4 regions of the Priestia sp. TRM10 genome follow, and region 4 is predicted to be linked to each of the others. Evidence: riboswitches for the same ligand, from Rfam matches in the RefSeq annotation. Region 4 holds a riboswitch; each other region holds the start of a gene.
The links. Region 4 has a riboswitch for thiamine pyrophosphate ahead of ACK3CR_RS16785 (3-oxoacyl-ACP reductase). Riboswitches for the same ligand answer to the same signal wherever they lie in the genome.

Region 1 (5,152 bases), on a different contig from region 4:
GCTTTGTTTAACTTGTTCATCTAATTTTTCACGAAATCTTTTTGCTTGCTTTAAGTTCCACGACACTGAATAGACTGCATCGGCATATTTTGCGGCTAATGCAATGCCTTGTTTAGATGCCCCTGCTTGCATTGATACTGGTTTGCCTTGCGGACTTTTTGGCGTAGTGGATGGGCCATACACTTTAAAATAGGTACCATCATGATTAAAAGGCTGAATGTTTGAAGGATTTATCAATTTTCTTTCTTCTCGATGATGTAGAAACTCATTACTGTCCCATGAAAGAAATAACTTATTCATTAAAGCAGCGAATTCATCTGCCTTCTCATAGCGTTTATCATGAGAAGGTAGTTTTTCCATACTATGATTTAACGCCTCTAAATCAGTCATTGACGTAACGAGATTCCAACCAACACGTCCTTTCGTAATATGGTCTAAACTTAATAGTTGTCGTGAAGCTGTGAAAGGATTAGAAAAAGTACTTGAGATTGTTGAAACTAATCCCACATGATTTGTCACTTGAGAAATAGCAGTTAAATTGACTACTGGATCAAACCAAAATGCTGGCATATCACTAGAATGTTTACCTGGAAATGATTGATTATCAGCAAAGAATACTGCGTCAAAGTAACCTTTTTCCGATAATTTAGCTAAGTCTTGGTAATAGGAAATGTCTCCAATACGTTCAACGCTTGAGTCAGGCATTAACCAAGCAGCTTGATGGTGGCCACAACCATACAGCAAAACACCTAAGTGTAGTTGTTTTTCTTTAGTTTTTGTCATTTCTTCACACCTCAAAATACATCATTATTAATTGTCTTGTATACTCCCTTTTTTGAAGGCTTATCTATGGTAATTTAAGCTATTAGTTCATTGTTAAACCGCCATCTACTGTGAAATTTTGACCTGTAATACCGTTCGCATTTTCCGAAGATAAATAAGCGACCATATTGGCTACATCTTGAGGTGTGGTCACCTTCTTCAATGGCGTTGATTGAGCAATTAAATCGAACACTTCTGGTGTTGTAACAGCACTGGCGTCAGTCATTTTTAATAATCCACCTGAAACTACATTCGCTTTTATACCATGTAGTCCTAATTCAGAAGCGATATTACGTGTAAAACCTATTAATCCAGCTTTAGCTGTTGTATATTCGTGGTAGGGTACAACAGGATTTTGATATAAATTAGTACCTATACTGATAATACTTCCATTTTGTCGTTCAATAAATTGAGGTATGACGCTTTGAACTACATTAAATGCTGCTTTTAAAGTACCATCTAGTTGTTTTTGATAATCATCCCAAGTGAGTTCTGTGAAGGTTTTCTGTTTGTTTGGATCAAATTTGAAGTCTACTAATGCATTGTTGACTACAACATCTATTTGACCAAAATATTCCGTTGCTTTTTTTATCATTTTATCTACTTCTTTACGATTGGTTACATCAGCCCGAATTGCAATAGCATTCTCTTCACCAATCTCAGAAACGAGCTTCTCAGCAGCATCTTTGCTTGTATAGTAATTGATAACCACTTGAAATCCTTGTTGTGCCAATGTCTTTACAATAGTTGCTCCTAAACCTCTACTACTCCCTGTTACTAATACTGTTCTAGTCATCATAACAACTCCTATATTTTTAATTTTGATGAAACTTAAATAATAAAATGATAGATAAAATAAAAAATACGCAACCTTCCCATAGGAAAATTGCGTAAAAACAAATAACTACATATTAAGAATAAGGCACAATCGCTCTTTAAGTATGTATTAGAGTTTACACTTTCCTACGCTAGTTTCAGCTAGTTCAGGTTCAAAGGGTTTGAGTTAATACTCATCTCAGTTAAATAACACCCCTAGTGCATATATTTAAGTTATATTCAATGTTATAGTTTTAATAAATTCATGTCAAGAAAATATGGCTAGTTAAAATATTTCTATAACTTTGTTATTCTAAAATTAACATTACTGAATTTTTGATTCAATTCTAGTTTATATAAAACATGTTCCATGTAGTAAAAAAGCGCAAAACTGTTTAACAACAAGTTTACATTTATTCCCATAACGAACAGACATAATGGTCATATCCATTAATTACCTTTCCACTTCATAAAAAGTGAATTCAAACAGATAGTTCACAAAGTGAACGTCCATAAAAGTGTACTTCTACAGACGGATTTGTTTTAAGAGAAATCTATTCTTTTCAATGTCTGTTTAAGTCTAAAAATAATTACAGACGTTTTCTAAAATATATATACTTTAATGAACGTTTTTAGCGAAATGATTGAAAATAAAAGAGCCGTTCTAGATTAGAAATTAGAAATGTTATTGACCATTCAATAATACATACACTTTGCGTAAGGATAGCCTTTCTCATTTGTTCTTTATTTGCTCCAGTAAAAAACGAAAGAATTCAGAGGTACAGTAAGTAGTCCAATAAGCGACAATCTATTATGAACATAGTCTTTTATTAAATAAAAAAGCTCCCCATTTTAAAATAGGAAGCTTTTTTATTCTATTTTTTATAAATAACGAGCATTTCGGTTGCTTTTGGCATAAATCGAAATGTTGTTGGAAGGAGCTTTATTTTCACGTGCTCGTTTTCTAGCGTTTCGATTAGACTATTTAAATATGGATAAATCTCATGATTAAATCCAACAAGCGGATAAATTCGAATTTCTCCACCTTTTTTCGTTACCCTAATCATTTCTCTCACTGCTTTTATGTGAAATTCAAAATCAAATTGTGCTTCATATAAAAAAAGGAAATGATTGCATAACAAGAGAGAAAAAGTCTGATCTGAAAAAGGCAAATGCGGGAGCGCTCCGTGAAAAAAGCGTTGATCTTTTTCGTTTTGCGTATATTGCTTCATAAATAAGGAAAACGAGTCTCTTCGAATTTTATCATGTTCTTCTAGCGTCTTATAGGAATCCCATAAAAGAGTTCGAGCCCCTTTTTTAAGCTTACGACTAGCTTCTTGGATTTCTTCTTCGCCGTGTTTTCTCATCTCTCGTGGGGATAGATTATACAAAGGATCTACTGCGTAAGCATCATATCCCTTACGATAAGCGCTTGCTGCGAAAGAAGAAGCTCCTGCAGCCACATCTAACACTTTTCCGGCTTTAAATTGTTCCATCTTCAAGTCAAACATCTTTTCATACTCTTCGTAAGATCTGCACGTCATAGCAACGCCAACTTGTTCATAAAATACATTTTTACTCATCTTTACGATCTCTCCTCTACTCTACTAAACTCTGCTCAATGTTAGAAAGGTCTAACAGCTATCATTATAAAACTATCTTCCATATATTTCAACAAGCGATTAAAATATAGGTTTCTTCTTTTTATTATGAATTCTATCTTAAATATCCTCCATTGTTGAGATCAAATGTTGCTCCTGCATAGTGCTTAGATTTGTCAGATAAGAGAAAGAGAACCGTTTCAGCTACATCTCTAGCTGTAACAGGTGTTTGGATGAGCTGACTGTTCCAATATTCTTGCTTTCGCCACTTTGGAATACTCTTCATCATCGTTGTATCAACCATTGTGGGCGCAACAGCATTTACTCTAATATGTGGGGAGAAGTTTACTGCACAGCTTTTTGTTAATCCTAAGATAGCGGCTTTTGACATCCCATAAATGGCATCAGAGCTTCCTTCCATTCCTGATACTGACGACATATTCACAATTGTTCCCTTTTCATTATTCCCCATCAGCTTCTTTGCAAAAAACTGTGAAAAATAGACGGCTCCTTTAACATTAATATTTAATACAGAATCAATGCTTTCTTCGGTGTAATCTAATATATTTTGTGCAAGATAAATCCCTGCATTATTTACTAGGGCATGTACTTCCCCGCCTCTTTCATCAATCCATTCAAAAAAGCGAACAACTTCTTTATAAGAACTAACGTCTATTGTATATGTAGATAAGTTGATGTTTTTCATTGATCTTTCTAGCTCTACTAAAGCTTCCTCATTCACGTCACAAGCAATAATTGAAGCTCCTTCCTCTAAGCAAAGTCTCACAATCTCTTTTCCAATACCTGCTCCTGCTCCAGTTACAATTACTCTTTTATTTTTTAGCAAGTTCAAAACTCCTTACATGATGTAAAATGGTTGTATACTGTAAATTTTACCTCTACATTCCATTTCCTTCAAGAAGGTTGAATGACAAATACAAATTGTAAAAGGACGTGTTGTTGTGATAATAAGAAGCTTACACAGAGAGGAAACGCCTCCTTTTTCTTTGCTCTTACTTGCAGATCCTTCTCAAGAAAAAGTGAAGGAACATTTAGAAAAAGGCGTTTGTTTTGTAGCGGAAGAAGATAAGGAAATAATCGGAGCCTACATTTTAGAAGAAAAAAATGAAAAGAGTATTGAACTTGTGAATATCGCAGTGAAAGAACAGCTTCATGGAAAAGGAATTGGCAAAAAATTAATTCAGCATGTCCTTCAAAGTACAAAAGAACAGGGCTACGAAATCATTGAAGTTGGAACAGGAAATTCAAGTATAAATCAGCTTGCTTTTTATCAAAAGTGCGGCTTTCGCATGACAGGTATTGAACGCAACTTCTTTTTAGAAAATTACAAAGAACCATTATTTGAAAATGGCATCCGCTGTCAAGATATGGTTCGGTTAACGTTTTTCTTACGGTAAAAAATCAGGTTGATTCCTAATTAATTAGGAATCAACCTGATTTTTTTAAGCTAGAAATGAAATGTTTTATGCAATTCATGGATGATTTTTTTATAGTAAAATGGCTTATGTTGAACAAATTCTTCCCAATAAAAGGCTTTATTAATCGAGGTTTTCTCATCTTTTTGATGTATTTGAAATCCTTCCACCTCAATACTATCCGTTTGACCTAACCAAAGCTCAACAACGGAAGAAAGTTTGGCTCTTACAAGACCTGCAACTTCCTCTTGCTGAAGGGTATATCCTTCAAATGTGTGCTGAGTTTTATAAATGAAAACATGCGCTAGCTCTTTGTCAATAAAATATGGAAGTGTCACGCTATATGGAATAACGCCAAGCGAGAGAAGGTTGTTGAACGCTACTTCAACGCCAAGCTCCTCTTCTACTTCCCTGACGCCATCCATAACTGTTTCATGTGCTAATAGATGACCTGCCGCTGTAATATCTAACAAATCC
Region 2 (5,152 bases), on a different contig from region 4:
GAGATGCTTGACCGAATCATTAACAATATGGGCGTTGTTGGCCGCTAGTGGAGGGAAAACGATGAGAGTAACACAGTCCATGATTTCTCAACATACGTTGCGTAATATGAGCAACAGCTATGAGAAACTAATGAATTTACAAGAACAAGCAACAAGTGGTAAGAAGTTGAACCGTCCATCTGATGACCCAATCGGTACTGTTAAAAGCTTAAATTACCGAACAAATTTAAACGAGAATAACCAATATAAAGAAAATTTTACAGAAGCCTACAAGTGGCTTGATAACAGCGATGGTTCTCTAGAAGAAGCAAATAAAGTGATGCAACGAATACGAGAGCTTACAGTGAGTGCTTCAAATGGAACAAAACTTGAAGACGAGCGAGAAGCTATTAGACTCGAAGTGAGCGGACTAAAAGAACATCTTGTTTCAATTGCGAATAAAAACATTGAAGGAAAGTTTCTTTTTAACGGAATAAATACTGGACAAGCGCCAGTAGATAATAAGAGTGGAACAATTGTTGTAGGAACTAGTGAGAAACCAATATCGATTGAACTGTCTAAAGGTCTTTCAATTGATGTTAGTACTGATGGAACGGGCGTTTTTAGTCAAGCTTTCTTTGATAATCTCACAAAGCTTGAAAAAAGTTTAGCAGAAGGTTCATCAGGGGAGGAAATTGGTGATCAACTTTCTGCAATGGATGAAAATATTAACGCTATTATAAGTGCTAGAACTCTCATCGGAGCTCGTACAAACCGTCTGGAAATTATGGAAACACGTTTAAACGAGCAAGGAGAACTTCTTGAAAAGAAACTTTCAGATGTAGAAGATATAGATTTTGAAAAAGCAATTATGGACCTACAAATGCAGGAGACTGTTCAGCGGGCAGCATTAGCTGTGGGAGCTAAAATTATGCAGCCAAGTTTAGTAGACTTTCTAGCATAATAGACAATAAAAAAGCTCGGCATTCGCCGAGCTTTCTGTTTAGAAATGTCAAAAATAACAATACTATAAAGTGGTGAAAAGATGAAAATAGCAACGAAATATCATGGGGAAATAGAAGTGAATCGAGAAGAGGTGATTACTTTTTCGAAAGGTATTCCTGGTTTCTTAGGAGAAAAGAAATTTACTCTTTTACCTCTCAATGATGAAGATGTCTTCTTTTTACTTCAGTCTTTAAAAACACCAGATTTAGCTTTTGTGATTGCAGATCCGTTTGCTTTTTATAAAGAATATGACTTCAACTTAGCTTCTCACTATATGACAGAACTTGATATTACCTCAGAGAAAAATGTAATGGTCTATGCTTTTGTAACAATGATGGACCCATTCCTGGAGTCTACTATCAATTTACAAGCACCGCTTATTTTAAATCGTGAACAAAAAAGAGGAAGACAAATTATTTTAACAGGCACGGATTATAAAACTAAACATCCACTCTTTCAGAAGATGGTGAAGTAGGGGGAATCTTTTTGCTTGTCTTAACAAGGAAAGTTGGCGAAAGTATCCGCATTGGAGAAGATATTGAACTGAAAATTGTAGATATTGATGGGGAACAAATTAAACTAGGGATCAATGCTCCCAAACATATTGAAGTTCATAGGCAAGAAGTGTACGAAGCAATCCAAACGGAAAATGAGCAAGCTGCAAGTCTTAAAGAAAATGTTATGAATATATTTAAGAATATGAACACTCCTTAAAAGGCTTTTTTAATAAAACGAGGCGACGTTCCTATATCATCCTAAATCTCTTTTTGTTAGTATTTCTATAAAGGAGGAACGCAATGTCTTATGGAAATTACGAACGAAATCTATCACTTTTCGTTATAGGTTTATTTTTTGCTTTCTTGACCGTTTTGTTTCCCCTTCTTGCGCTTATAACGTCGAGGGAACTTTTTTTAGACTTGATGGGTGTGACACTAGGAATTTCTCTTATCATTTGGGGTTTACATAAACTGAAAAGTTCAAAGGGAAAAGGACTTAGACGCATTTTAATTGGAGGAGCTATTTTTATCTTTCTTATGATTAAGCTGTTGCCATGAACGTTTGCAATAAAAAAAGTATTATGATAATAATAGAGAAGTAAGACTGCTAGGGGTGCCGTGAAAGGCTGAGAGAGACAAGTGTCTTGACCCTTACACCTGATCTAGGTAATGCTAGCGAAGGGAAGTGGTTGGCGAATTGTTTTATTTAGCATTCGTACATAATCACACCCCTTCACATTGTGAAGGGGTTTTTTCGTTTCCTTCGCTCTAATAAGGAGTGAAAGTATGGAACATATAGAAAAGATTTTAGGGGAAGTAGAGTTAAGAAAAGAAGAGTTAATCTCACTTATTGAGAAACTCGTAAAATTTAAAACGCCTGCCCCTCCTGCCCGTAATACAAAGGAAGCACAAGAATTTGTGGCAAAAAAGCTTAAACAAAATAAATTCGCAGTTGAAATGTGGGATGTTTATGAAAACGATCCAAATGTCGTGGGAGTTAAAAAGGGGAAGGATAGTGAAGAGTATAAAAGTTTAATTATTAACGGCCATATAGATGTGGCTCAAGTGGATGAAAACGAGCAGTGGGAACGTGATCCATTCCTTCCTTTTGTACGAGATGGATATCTCTTCGGCAGGGGAACTTCCGATATGAAAGGTGGATTAGGGTGCGCTCTTTTTGCATTAGAATTATTGGAAACTCACGGGATAGAACTCCCTGGTGATGTAATTTTTCAATCTGTGATTGGAGAGGAAGTAGGAGAAGCAGGAACAAAACAGTGCTGTGAAAGAGGGTATAGTGCTGATTTTGCACTTGTTGTAGATACAAGTGAAATGGTTATTCGTGGTCAGGGCGGCGTAATTACAGGATGGATTACGGTAAAAAGTGATCAAACGTTTCATGATGGAACAAGACGACATATGATTGCAGCGGGAGGGGAAACGGTCGGAGCGAGCGCAATTGAGAAAATGATGAAAATTATTAACTGGCTCAATGAACTCGAAAGACATTGGATGGTCACAAAAACTTATAATGGTTTTCTCCCTGGAACAACAACAATTAATCCTGCTGTTATTGAAGGAGGAAGACATCCTGCTTTTGTAGCTGATGAGTGTCGTCTATGGATTACAGTGCATTTCTATCCAAATGAAACCTACGAGAGTGTAACAAAAGAAATTGAAGATTATATTTTAAGAATGTCTCATGGTGACCTATGGTTAAGGAATCATCCCCCAAGCTTTAGGTGGGGGGGAGCATCAATGATCGAGGAAAGAGGAGAAATATTTCCTGCACTTGAAATTGATGAAACTCATGATGGAGTGAAAATGCTTCAGCATATCCACAAAGAGGTTTTGAAAAAACAAGTTGAAATAGAAATGTCTACCTCTGTCACAGACGGAGGATGGTTAGGGGAAGCAGGAATCCCAACCGTTATTTATGGACCAGGGGAAACAAAGTATGCACATGCTATAAATGAGCGAGTATCAATTGAGAGTTTAGTAGATTTCACAAAAGTATTAATTGAATTTATTTATAACTGGTGTCATACAAAAAAGGGGGAAAACAAATGATATTCTGTGAAGAACTTTATGCAAAAGCCAAACACATTTGGGACGCAAATCATAAGCATCCATTTGTTCAAGGGATCGGTCATGGTACTCTTCCAAAAGAAAGTTTTCGTCATTATATGATTCAGGACTATCTCTATCTCATTGACTATGCAAAACTTTTTGCACTTGGAAGTGTGAAAGCGACTGATGTTGAAACAATGGGTAAATTTGGAGAGATCTTGCATTCTACGTTAAATGTCGAAATGGATCTTCATCGGCAATATGCGAAAAAATTTGCTATTTCAGAGGAAGAGCTTGAAAATGCTCAGCCTGCTTCCTCAACACTTGCCTACACACATTATATGCTGCAAGTTGCGCAAAATGGTACACTTGCCGACCTTGTAGCAGCTCTTCTTCCTTGCATGTGGAGCTATAACGAAATTGGAAGGGAATTGGCTAAAATTCCAGGAGCTCTTGAACATGAATTTTACGGAGAATGGGTAGAGATGTACAGTTCAAAGGAATTTGGTGAACTTTCAAATTGGTTAAAAGACTTAATGAATAAATTAGCAATAGGAAAATCAGAGGAAGAAAGAAAGAAACTAGAGGAAATTTTTCTAAATACAAGTCGATTTGAATTTCTTTTTTGGGATATGGCTTATCGCGGAGAAACGTGGCCTGAAGATATTCAATAAAAAAGGCACCGTTCATTGAACGGTGCTAAACTTTGGCGTGAGCGAAATATATTATTAAGAGTAAATAGCGTTAATAATCTACTATCTCTACAATTCGTTTCAAAATTACATTTTTAAATTTTCAAAAGTTTCAATTGATGGAACTCCATAAGGGTAATGTAAAGTTTATACCTTTAAAGGGGCCCATGTCCTAAAATTAAACAGCCGCCTTTTCAACGATGAATTCGTCATTATAATAAATAACTTGAGAGAGAATCTTGCAAGAGCAGTTCTCTAACTTTCCTAGCGCTTCCTTTGCCTCATGTTCATCGTCAAACTCGTACATTTTTACGTCTTGGTCTGCATAAACAGTAATTACCCACACGTTTTGTTTTCCTCCCTTTTTTGAATTTAAAAGATAAATTGTTTACCTTTTGATGCTATCATACGCCCTTTAGTAATTAATGTAAACCATAAAAACAATCTTTCTATAAAAGTTCATAAATTCATTTTGGTCATTATATTTATAGTAAAAAGAATGTCAAAGAGAGTCACGATGAATGTGAAAAAAGTTCTCATTACAAAGAAGTTTAAATAGAATTAAAGTTGAAGAAAAAGAAAAACTTTCAATTTTACTATAGGTTTAATTTCTATGTGCTCAATGATGTTTTTAAATTTTCCTTCTGGGTATACTTTAACTAAGCAACGAAAACAATCTTGATAAAGGAGGAGATAAGACATGTCGTGGTTATGGACAATTATTGTTGGTGGCATTATCGGTTGGCTTGCAGGAATTTTAACAGGTCGTGATGTCCCAGGTGGAATTATTGGAAATATTATTGCTGGTTTTATCGGAGCCTGGTTAGGTTCACTTATCTTTGGTAGCTTTGGCCCGACTGTTGGCGGTTTTGCCCTTATCCCTGCAATTATCGGTGCCGTCATCCTAGT
Region 3 (5,152 bases), on a different contig from region 4:
TTTCAGCACTTGGTACGTACGGAATGAGCATCATTACTGCAGTTACTGCTCAAAATACGAAAGGTGTTCTTTCTGTGCAAGATATTTCGCCAAACATTATTGAAGATCAGCTTGATGCTATTTTTACAGATATTAAAGTTGATAGTGTGAAAATTGGAATGCTCTCAACGGTTGAAACAATTAAAGTAGTTGCTAAAAAACTGAAAGAATACAATGCCCCGCATGTTGTATTAGACCCCGTGATGATTTCAAAAAGCGGCTATGACTTGCTTCACCCAGAAGCTGTTGAGGCATTAAAAGAAGAACTATTGCCTCTTGCATCAGTTGTAACACCGAACGTTCCTGAAGCCTGCAAACTTACAGGAGCAGAGATTAAGACAATCGAGGAGATGGAAGATGCAGCACGCCTTTTAATAAAGGAAGGTCCATCAGCCGTTTTAATGAAGGGCGGACATTTAGAAGAAGAACCAACAGATGTTCTTTTTAATGGAGAAATGTTCACACACTTTTATGGAAAGAGAATTCAAACAAAAAACACGCATGGCACAGGTTGCACGCTTTCAGCTGCCATCTCAGCAGGATTAGCACGAGGATTAGCCCTTGAAGATGCGGTAAAACAAGCAAAAGAATATATTACAGGAGCTATTAAGAATAGCTTAAACATCGGAAGCGGACATGGCCCAACTCATCATTTTTATGATCTTTACGAAAAAGCGGGCGTCTATAAAGAGGAGAGAGTCTAATGATGAAACAAAGAATTAGTGAGTTGTTAAAGGAAACAAGAGAAAAAAATCCTCTTGTTCATCATATTACAAATGCTGTGACAATTAATGATTGTGCGAATGCAACACTCGCTGCTGGCGGTTCTCCTGTTATGGCAGATGCTATTGAAGAAGTAGAAGAAATGACGTCTATTTCTTCTGCACTTGTCATTAATTTTGGGACAATCAAAAAAGAGTCTCTTGTTGCAATGGAAAAAGCAATGAGAAAAGCAAATGAAAAAGACATTCCCGTTGTCTTTGATCCTGTTGGAGTTGGGGCTACAACATATCGTACGAAATCTGCTCAGTGGCTGTTAGAGCAAGTAAAGGTAACGGTTATTAGAGGAAATGTTTCTGAAGTGGCCTCTCTTATTGGAGTAGAAGCTAAAACCTCAGGCGTTGATGCTGGAGAAGTTGATGAAGATAAAACTACAATTGCTAAAAAAACGGCCAAAAAGTATAACACTGTTGTTGTCATAAGTGGAGAAATTGACGTTATTACAGACGGAGAGCGTGTCGTCTACGTAGAGAATGGTCACCAGATGTTAACGCGTGTAAGTGGGACAGGATGTATGACAGCATCTATTATTGGCTGTTTTGTTGGAGCAAGTGGGAGTGTGTTAGAAGGAGCGCTTGCTGGTATTTCCTATATGGGACTTGCTGGAGAAAGAGCCGTAAAGCGTCTTAAAGAAGGAGAAGGGGTTGGCACTTTTAAAATTAATCTTTTTGACGAACTATCAACACTTACGAGTACAACGTGGGAAAAAGAGGTGAAAATGTATGAAGCAAAACAACCTATCTTATAAAATGTATCTTGTTACAGATTTGTTTGGGGGAACAGAAGAAGAACTTTTAGCAAAAGTGGAAAAAGCGCTTGAAGGAGGGGTAACGCTCGTACAGCTTCGTGAAAAGGAAGCGGACGGAAAAGAGTTTTATGAGCGTGCCCTCCGGCTTAAAAAGCTTCTTGATCGATTTCACGTTCCGCTCATTATTAATGACAGGGTAGATGTAGCACTTGCTGTTGGGGCTTTTGGCGTACACGTTGGGCAAGATGATTTGCCACTAAAAGTTGTGCGTTCTCTTGTAGGAGATATGATTGTTGGCGTATCTGTCCGAACAGTTCAAGAAGCGAAAAAAGCAGTTGAGGACGGAGCAGATTATATCGGAGTTGGCGCAGTTTTTCCGACAAGCACAAAACTTGATGCAAAAGGAATTACAAAAGAAGAGCTGACTGAAATTACGGGAAGCGTACGTATTCCAGCTGTTGCAATTGGTGGAATTACAGCTGGAAACATTGAAAAATTAAATGGAACAGGTATTAAAGGAGCTGCTGTTGTGTCAGCTATTTTAAAAAATCAAGATCCAAAGAAAGCAGCGGAAGAACTAAACGAGAAATTAGATATTCAATAAAAAAGAGAGACAGGTGTCTCTCTTTTTTTTATGCTTCTACAGGGTTCATTTCACTTGGCCACTGCTGTTTTTGATAAGCCATATCCCAGAATAAATACTCAAGCTCACAGCTTTTAATGAAATGATCTTTCATTTTTTCTTTTTCACGCTCTGAAGCGCCTTCTGCCCACTGATCTAAGAGAGCGCAAAGCTTATGTGTGACAGAGTCCATTTCTTTTTTGCCATAAAACATAATCCATTCATAGAAAGGATGATCTTCTGTTGGATTGTGTTTCTCAATTAGTTTTTGACCAATTTCTAAGTATGTCCATGGGCAAGGAAGAAGAACCGCGATGATTTCTCCAAGCGAGCCTGTTTGAGCAACGGTTGTCATATGGTTAATATAATGATGTGCACCAGGTGCTAGTGGTTTTGCTTGAAGATCTTCATATTTAACTCCTGCAACATCACAGAAATTGTGATGAGGATGAACTTCGCTATGAAGCACAAAATTGATTTGTTCATTAAAAAGTTCCATCTGTTCACGATTTTCACAGCGTGAAATAGCAACGCCATATACGCGGCAGAAAGAAGTTAAATATTCGAAATCTTGACAAACGTAGTGAATAAGAGCGTCTTTTGGAACGTTTCCTTCTCCAATTCCTTTCACAAAAGGGTGATTGAAAATTGTTTCGTAAACAGGTGCTGCAACGTGACGAAGTTCTTGACTAAAAGACATCATTTTTCCTCCTTATAGTGGAAGGCCAAAAGGGAAAGGAAATAAAAAACCACTCTTCATAACAAGAGTGGACAACGAGCGAAAAAACGCTGCTGCCACTTTCCTACGCTGGTATAAACCAGATCAGGTTCAAAGGGATTAAGAAAGCTCTTATCTCAGCCATTACGGCACCCCTAGTGGACTTCCTATGTAATTGCACTTAGTATAACATGATTTTTCCATCTTTGTATATCCCTTATCCGGAAATGTTTGTAAAGCTTCAAATTAGGTTATGAAGGCGAGTATTCTCGCCCATATTAAAAGGGAAAGCAGTATAAAAGGAGGAGAATGGCGATGACAAAGCGTAATCAAAAAACAAAGTCTGGTTTACAAAGTGTGAACAAAACGAATAAAATGGAAATCGCACGTGAAATAAATGAAAATCCTAAAAGCACCCATACATCTGTAGAAAAAACAAATCCACGCTAAGAACGAGAGCCCATTTGGCTCTCGTTCTTCCTTTATTTCCAAAACCTCCACCATGATTTGACTTTTTCTTCTTCTTCAGCTGCTGCTGTTTGTCTAAAATTATGAACAAAGTCGTGGAAGAGGCGCTCACGCTCTTCGATATCTTGACGATGCATTTGTCTGTCATGCTTTAGTTCATTTACATATGCTGCTCTATCACGTTTAATAGAATCAATTAAATCTTTCATTTCATCTGCTTTCCAGTCTGAACGCTTCGTCATCTCATGAGCAAACGAGCGAAGTTCAAAGCTTGTCGACTTTGAATTTTCTTCTAACTCATGAACCATTTTTTTCATCTCATCCATTGAACTTCCCGATGACTGTTCAATATTTGTAAGCCAATGTTTGAGCTCAGCTTGTCTGTCTAATGCTTCTGCTGAAACTTGTTCAACATACCCCTGCATTTCTTCAGTTGTTTCTTCACTTATTTTTGTTAATCGGCTTGAAACATGTTTGAGCTCTCTCTGCACTTCTTTCGACGTTTGTTCACCAGATTCAGAGACAACCGCATTAATCGCTTCAATTGCTTCTACTGTCTGTTCATTGTTATGTTGAAGCTGTTCTTTTACTTCAGAAATAATTTCATTTCTCACTTCACCGCGAATTTCATTTCTGACCTCTGTTAAAAGTTCGCGTTTGAATGTATCGAAAGCTTCAAATACATCTTTGTATGTTTGAACTTTTTCAACCAATTCACTTTTTACTTGATTTACAGGCTGAGGAGTAGAGTCTACTGGGCGCATTGTAGAAAGTTCCTCGTTCTTTTTCTTTTCTTCCTGCTGAAGGCGCTGGCGTTCACGTTCAGCTTTAATACGCTGTTCAACGACTCTTTGCTGCTTTTTTTGATCGATAGAAGAAGGAGGTGGTGCTTGTTTTTTTTCATTGTTATTTTCATTAAGAGAACTGTTATGTTTAGCAAAGGATAAGACATTAGACTGCTCAGTACTATTTTGTGAGGATTCTGGTTTCTGCTTCGCCTTTTTAAGAAACAGCTTAATTTCTTCTTTTTTTGTTTTCTTTCCGTACATGTCTTTTAACGTTCTCAGCATTTGGAGCTCTTCTTCTGTATAAATGCGTGCACCTTGTTTTGTGCGAGGAATGTAAAAAAATCCGTCGAGTTCTTTTTCCCATTGTTTAATAATTCTTGGCGGAACATTGACCTTTTTAGCAGCTTCTTTCGTCGTATACGTTTGCATTTTACTCACTCCTCCTCAAGCGGGTTACGTCAGTTTTTATTAAAAAATCCATTATTGGTATCGTTATGTTTTCATCTTGTCTTTTTATGCTAATACACTATTCCTTCAATTAAGCCTCATTTTCCTGCTGAAAGACAAAGGTTGTCAAAACTAGTGTTTGTTTGCTACAACTAAAATAAAAAGAAGAGAAATTTCGACTTATAGTGTCACCCTTTTTATTTTGATTTTCTTCTGATAAAAAGAGAATACTGATATAAAATGGAGAAAGAGGAGGATGACATGTATAGTTTTCAATCGCTAGACAAAGAACAGTTTCCATTTCCAACTTTGTATCGGCAAAAGGAAGAATATCATCAAATTACGGACTATCTTCAGTTTTATAAGCTAGATGTGTCAAACCTTCAGTATGAGTTCGGTTTTTTTGACCATCGTTCACAATCTTTCTTCATGCAGCGTTTTCGTCCCGAAAATAAGCGTGGAACAATTGTAGTTCTTCACGGCTATTATGATCATAGCGCAACATTAAAGCATGCTATCCGCTATTTTACAAATATGAAATA
Region 4 (5,152 bases):
GGTAAGTTTCTCTGTGAAAGCAGGCGAAATCGTTGGAGTTTCAGGATTAATGGGAGCAGGCCGAACCGAGATTATGCGAGCCTTGTTTGGATTAGATAAATTAGACGATGGCGAGATATTGGTGAATGGTCAGAAAGTATCGATTAAAAATCCATATGAAGCCGTCAAACTAGGCATTGGATTTATTACCGAAGACCGTAAAACAGAAGGACTTATTTTAGATTTTTCGATTCGTGATAACATGGCGTTGCCGAACTTAAAAAGCTTTTCTAAAAAAGGGCTTATTGATGATAAGACAGAGAGTGAATTTGTTGATCTATTAATTAAGCGCTTACAAATCAAAACAGAATCAGGAAAAACAAGTGCGAAAAACCTTTCTGGTGGAAACCAGCAAAAAGTAGTTATTGCCAAATGGGTTGGCATTGGTCCAAAAGTGTTAATTCTAGATGAACCAACGCGAGGAGTCGATGTTGGGGCGAAACGTGAAATTTACCAGTTAATGAATGAACTAACAGACAGAGGAGTTGCCATTATTATGGTCTCGTCTGAGCTTCCTGAAGTGCTTGGAATGAGCGATCGGATCCTCGTTGTTCATGAAGGTAGAATTACAGGGGAATTAATGAAAGAAGAAGCAACACAAGAAAAAATCATGACATTTGCAACAGGAGGGAAGTAACATGAAACCAGCTATAAACAAAGTAAATCATGTTGATAATTTACTGCAAAAGCTTGGACCATTACTCGGATTTATTATTTTAGTTGCTATCGTATCAATTTTAAATCCAAGCTTTTTAGAACCACTGAATCTATTAAATTTACTGCGTCAAGTTGCGATTAATGCGCTTATTGCCTTTGGAATGACATTTGTTATTTTGACGGGTGGGATTGATTTGTCAGTAGGGTCAATTTTGGCTCTATCTAGCGCGCTAATTGCTGGAATGATTGTATCAGGTATTGACCCGATTTTAGCTATTTTAATTGGATGTATCTTAGGTGCAGTAATGGGAGCGATTAACGGTCTTCTTATTACAAAAGGAAAAATGGCACCATTTATCGCAACACTTGCAACAATGACAATTTTTCGTGGTTTAACGCTTGTCTATACAGATGGAAACCCGATTACAGGTCTTGGTGAAAACTATGCCTTCCAACTATTTGGACGTGGTTATTTCTTAGGTATTCCAGTTCCTGCAATTACGATGATTATTGCATTTGCAGTGCTGTGGGTGATTTTACACAAAACATCATTTGGCCGTAAAACATATGCCATTGGTGGAAATGAAAAAGCAGCTCTTATTTCAGGCATTAAAGTACCACGAGTAAAAGTGATGATTTATGCGCTAGCAGGACTTTTATCGGCTTTAGCAGGAGCGATTTTAACATCTCGTTTAAACTCAGCGCAACCAACAGCAGGAACTTCTTATGAGTTAGATGCGATTGCAGCTGTTGTATTAGGTGGAACAAGTTTATCTGGTGGCCGTGGTTTAATTGTTGGAACATTGATTGGTGCTTTAATTATTGGAACGTTAAACAATGGTTTGAACTTATTAGGTGTATCATCATTCTTCCAGATGGTTGTAAAAGGTGTTGTTATCTTGATTGCGGTGTTAATTGATCGAAAAAAATCAGCATAGGAGGGGTTCTCATTGAAAAAGGTCTTACTTGTACTCATGTCGTTTTCACTTCTTATTCTAGCGGCTTGTTCATTAGAGCCTCCAGAATGGGCAAAACCAAAGAAAAAAGGAAATTTAGAAGATATTAAAATTGGCTTATCGGTTTCTACGTTAAATAACCCGTTCTTTGTTTCATTAAAAAATGGAGTTGTAAAAGAAGCGAAAAAGCAAGGAATGGACGTTGTGATTGTTGACGCACAGAACGATTCAGCTAAGCAAGTTAACGATGTTGAAGATTTACTACAACAAGGGGTTGATGTTTTACTAATTAACCCAACAGATTCAGCAGCTATTTCAACAGCTGTTCAATCAGCTAACAATATTGGCATTCCTGTTGTTACATTAGATCGTTCAGCAGATAAAGGAAAGGTCGAAACGTTAGTTGCTTCTGACAATGTAAAGGGTGGCGAAATGGCAGCTGATTACATTGTTGAAAAGTTAGGTGAAGGAGCTAAAGTAGCTGAACTTGAAGGAACTCCAGGAGCATCTGCAACACGTGAACGAGGCAAAGGATTTCATAATGTAGCAGACCAAAAACTTGATGTTGCGGCAAAACAGTCTGCAGATTTTGATCGTACAAAAGGTTTGAATGTAATGGAGAACTTACTGCAAGGAAACTCAGATATTAAAGCAGTATTCGCTCATAATGATGAAATGGCATTAGGAGCTATCCAAGCCATTAACAGCTCAGGTCGAGATGTTCTTGTTGTTGGATTTGACGGAAATGAAGATGCTATTAATGCTGTAAAAGAAGGGAAGTTAGCGGCAACTGTGGCACAGCAACCAGAATTAATTGGTGAGCTAGCTGTTAAAGCGGCAAGTGATGTTTTAAAAGGCAAGAAAGTTGAAAAGAATATTGCAGCACCATTGAAGTTAATGACGAAGGAATAATGAAAAAGCATCATGCACCCTTTAGGGGAGTGTGATGCTTTTAAAATTGTACAAACGTTAGAAGCTAAAATATAATAATATTGACAATAAATATTTTACAGGGGAACTCATACGAGTTGAGAAGGTGAAAACCCGACCCTTTGAACCTGAGCGTTAATACTCGCGTAGGGAGTAAAAGTATACAGTTTGTACATGAAGAATGTTCAGCCCTTTTACTTTTGACGAGTGAAAGGGCTTTTTGTATTCACTCTCTCTTTCAAGTTTATTGTAAATACGAAATTGAAAGGAATTTGTTCGATGAAAAACTTCAAAGGAATTGCATTAATAACAGGAGCAAGTAGAGGATTAGGAGCTGAGATTGCAAGAACGTTCGTAGAAAGTGGATACGGTGTTGTTGTGAATTATTATCAAAACAAGGAAAGCGCCGAAATATTAGTAGATGAGTTAGGGAAAGAAAACGCAATCGCACTTTATGCTGATATTACAAATAAACATGATGTTGAAAAGTTAGTGAACCAAACGATTAAGCATTATGGATGTATTAATATTATTATCAATAATGCTCTTATAAATTTTAAATTTGATCCAAATGCACAAGAGCCTGTCCATGAGTTAAGCTGGGGGAAATATGTAGAACAGTTTGAAGGATCTGTTCATGGAGCATTGAATACTATTCAAGCAGCTTTACCATATTTGAAAGAAACAGATAATGCGAGAGTCGTGAATATTGGTACAAATTTATTTCAGAATCCTATTGTTCCTTATCATCAATATACAACAGGAAAAGCAGCTCTAGTTGGATTTACAAGAAACATGGCAAAAGAGCTTGGACAATATGGTATTACGGTCAATATGGTATCAGGTGGTCTTTTACAAACAACAGATGCTAGTGCCCTTACAACAGAGGAAGTGTTCAACATTGTTGCAAGTAGTTCTGCTTTAAATCGTGTTACCACCCCAAAAGATGTAGCTGACACAGTGGTATTCTTAGGGTCTGACAGAGCTAAAGGAATTACAGGACAAAATATTGTAGTTGATAGTGGCTTAACGATGAACTAAAGATGCACTTCATAAGGAGAATGGAAAACGGAATATGCTGTTAAGATGGCGTATAGGATATTTTATAAGCATGTGAAAGGAATGAAGAGAAATGTATTATTCTCCTTATATGTATTCCTATCCTTATTACGTACAGTATCCAGCGTTTCAAGCAGTGTACAGGTCTAATCCATATGAAGCTTATTCCTATTGGTACAGCAGAGAAAAAATTGAGTTAAAAGATTACGGAAGACAGCCGTTTGTGGTGAATATTAATGAAGCCACTAAGCAAAATAAAACATTCCGTACAGCCGTATGGACAGGACATCATCTGCAGGTTACATTGATGAGTATTAAAAAAGGAGAAGACATTGGGCTTGAAATTCATCCGAAAACAGATCAATTTTTAAGGGTGGAAGAAGGGCAAGGACTTGTTCAAATGGGAAAAACAAAAAATAACTTATCCTTTCGGAAAAGAGTTTCTGATGATGATGCCATTATGGTACCTGCGGGGACATGGCATAATGTCACAAATATAGGGAATAGACCATTGAAGATTTACTCTATTTATGCACCCCCTGAGCATCCGTTTGGTACGGTGCATCGAACGAAAAAAGAAGCAGAGGCTGCTGAACGAGAGAAGTAATTAGTGTAAATTATGTTTATAAATAAAGAGATAAAGATGAAAGAAGGGTGTTTCTCTGTTAGAGAAACACCCTTCTTTTTATATGAGTTCTGTAATTAACAGACTTTTTAAAAAAATATAGACAATAAAAATGATTGCCTGTATACTTGTATTGTAAGTTAGTTGTATTACAAGTATACAGGTTAGTTTTTAAAAAAATATTCAATATAAGAATTGCAGAACAAAAAGAGGCTGAAATTGCAGTAGGACTTGCAACAAGTAAAACTCCTTTTGTAAGCACTTACAAAATATTTAATTTACATCGAATGGCAGAGTAGATTGGAAAGGAAGTTTATTATCAGCATTACAGTCGATAATAGCATCAAAACAACAAAAGAAATGCTGTAGTAATACAAACACAATTAAATAATAAAGGCAGGGGAGAAGAGAATGTTTAGTTTAATTGAAAGCGCTTAATTTAGGATGGTTGATATCAGAGGGATAAGGAAGCAAGGTTAAAAGAAAAGGCCAAAAAAGCCTAAAAGGGGGATTTATCTTGAATCAGCTTGAACTAGAACGTTCTACAACAAGGAAAGTAACACTTCGACTAATTCCGTTTCTATTCTTATGTTTTATTATCGCAATACTAGATAGAGTAAATATCGGATTTGCGGCGTTACAAATGAACGAAGATCTTGGGTTCTCCAATGCTGTCTTTGGATTAGGAGCAGGAATTTTCTTTATTGGTTATTTTTTGCTAGAAGTTCCGGGAAGCGCTATGATGACAAAGATTGGGGCAAGAAAATGGATTAGCCGCATTATGGTAACATGGGCGATTATCGCCATCTTTATGGCATTTGTCCAAACTCCTACACAGTTTTATATTGCTCGTTTTCTTTTAGGAGTGGCGGAAGCTAGTTTCTAT

Region 1: another riboswitch for thiamine pyrophosphate. It lies ahead of ACK3CR_RS01050 (3-oxoacyl-ACP reductase); the one in region 4 lies ahead of ACK3CR_RS16785 (3-oxoacyl-ACP reductase).
Region 2: another riboswitch for thiamine pyrophosphate. It lies ahead of ACK3CR_RS09585 (acetylornithine deacetylase); the one in region 4 lies ahead of ACK3CR_RS16785 (3-oxoacyl-ACP reductase).
Region 3: another riboswitch for thiamine pyrophosphate. It lies ahead of tenA (thiaminase II); the one in region 4 lies ahead of ACK3CR_RS16785 (3-oxoacyl-ACP reductase).

The regions. Positions count from the first base shown of each region.
Region 1 covers NZ_JBJZOT010000002.1:199,716-204,867, reverse strand. The annotation lists gene ACK3CR_RS01055 (LLM class flavin-dependent oxidoreductase) at 1-783, opposite strand, end outside; gene ACK3CR_RS01050 (3-oxoacyl-ACP reductase) at 866-1,618, opposite strand; TPP riboswitch at 1,766-1,866, opposite strand; gene ACK3CR_RS01045 (class I SAM-dependent methyltransferase) at 2,514-3,221, opposite strand; gene ACK3CR_RS01040 (SDR family NAD(P)-dependent oxidoreductase) at 3,355-4,086, opposite strand; gene ACK3CR_RS01035 (GNAT family N-acetyltransferase) at 4,202-4,657, shown strand; gene ACK3CR_RS01030 (NUDIX hydrolase) at 4,708-5,152, opposite strand, start outside.
Region 2 covers NZ_JBJZOT010000011.1:243,761-248,912, forward strand. The annotation lists gene flgK (flagellar hook-associated protein FlgK) at 1-48, shown strand, start outside; gene flgL (flagellar hook-associated protein FlgL) at 62-943, shown strand; gene fliW (flagellar assembly protein FliW) at 1,025-1,459, shown strand; gene csrA (carbon storage regulator CsrA) at 1,471-1,698, shown strand; gene ACK3CR_RS09580 (hypothetical protein) at 1,782-2,039, shown strand; TPP riboswitch at 2,081-2,182, shown strand; gene ACK3CR_RS09585 (acetylornithine deacetylase) at 2,268-3,551, shown strand; gene tenA (thiaminase II) at 3,548-4,225, shown strand; gene ACK3CR_RS09595 (hypothetical protein) at 4,422-4,589, opposite strand; gene ACK3CR_RS09600 (GlsB/YeaQ/YmgE family stress response membrane protein) at 4,944-5,152, shown strand, end outside.
Region 3 covers NZ_JBJZOT010000013.1:521,310-526,461, forward strand. The annotation lists gene thiD (bifunctional hydroxymethylpyrimidine kinase/phosphomethylpyrimidine kinase) at 1-743, shown strand, start outside; gene thiM (hydroxyethylthiazole kinase) at 743-1,567, shown strand; gene thiE (thiamine phosphate synthase) at 1,542-2,171, shown strand; gene tenA (thiaminase II) at 2,200-2,889, opposite strand; TPP riboswitch at 2,973-3,074, opposite strand; gene ACK3CR_RS14000 (hypothetical protein) at 3,223-3,357, shown strand; gene ACK3CR_RS14005 (MerR family transcriptional regulator) at 3,390-4,592, opposite strand; gene ACK3CR_RS14010 (alpha/beta fold hydrolase) at 4,872-5,152, shown strand, end outside.
Region 4 covers NZ_JBJZOT010000014.1:27,509-32,660, forward strand. The annotation lists gene ACK3CR_RS16770 (sugar ABC transporter ATP-binding protein) at 1-676, shown strand, start outside; gene rbsC (ribose ABC transporter permease RbsC) at 678-1,634, shown strand; gene rbsB (ribose ABC transporter substrate-binding protein RbsB) at 1,671-2,564, shown strand; TPP riboswitch at 2,654-2,752, shown strand; gene ACK3CR_RS16785 (3-oxoacyl-ACP reductase) at 2,862-3,623, shown strand; gene ACK3CR_RS16790 (cupin domain-containing protein) at 3,715-4,248, shown strand; gene ACK3CR_RS16795 (MFS transporter) at 4,784-5,152, shown strand, end outside.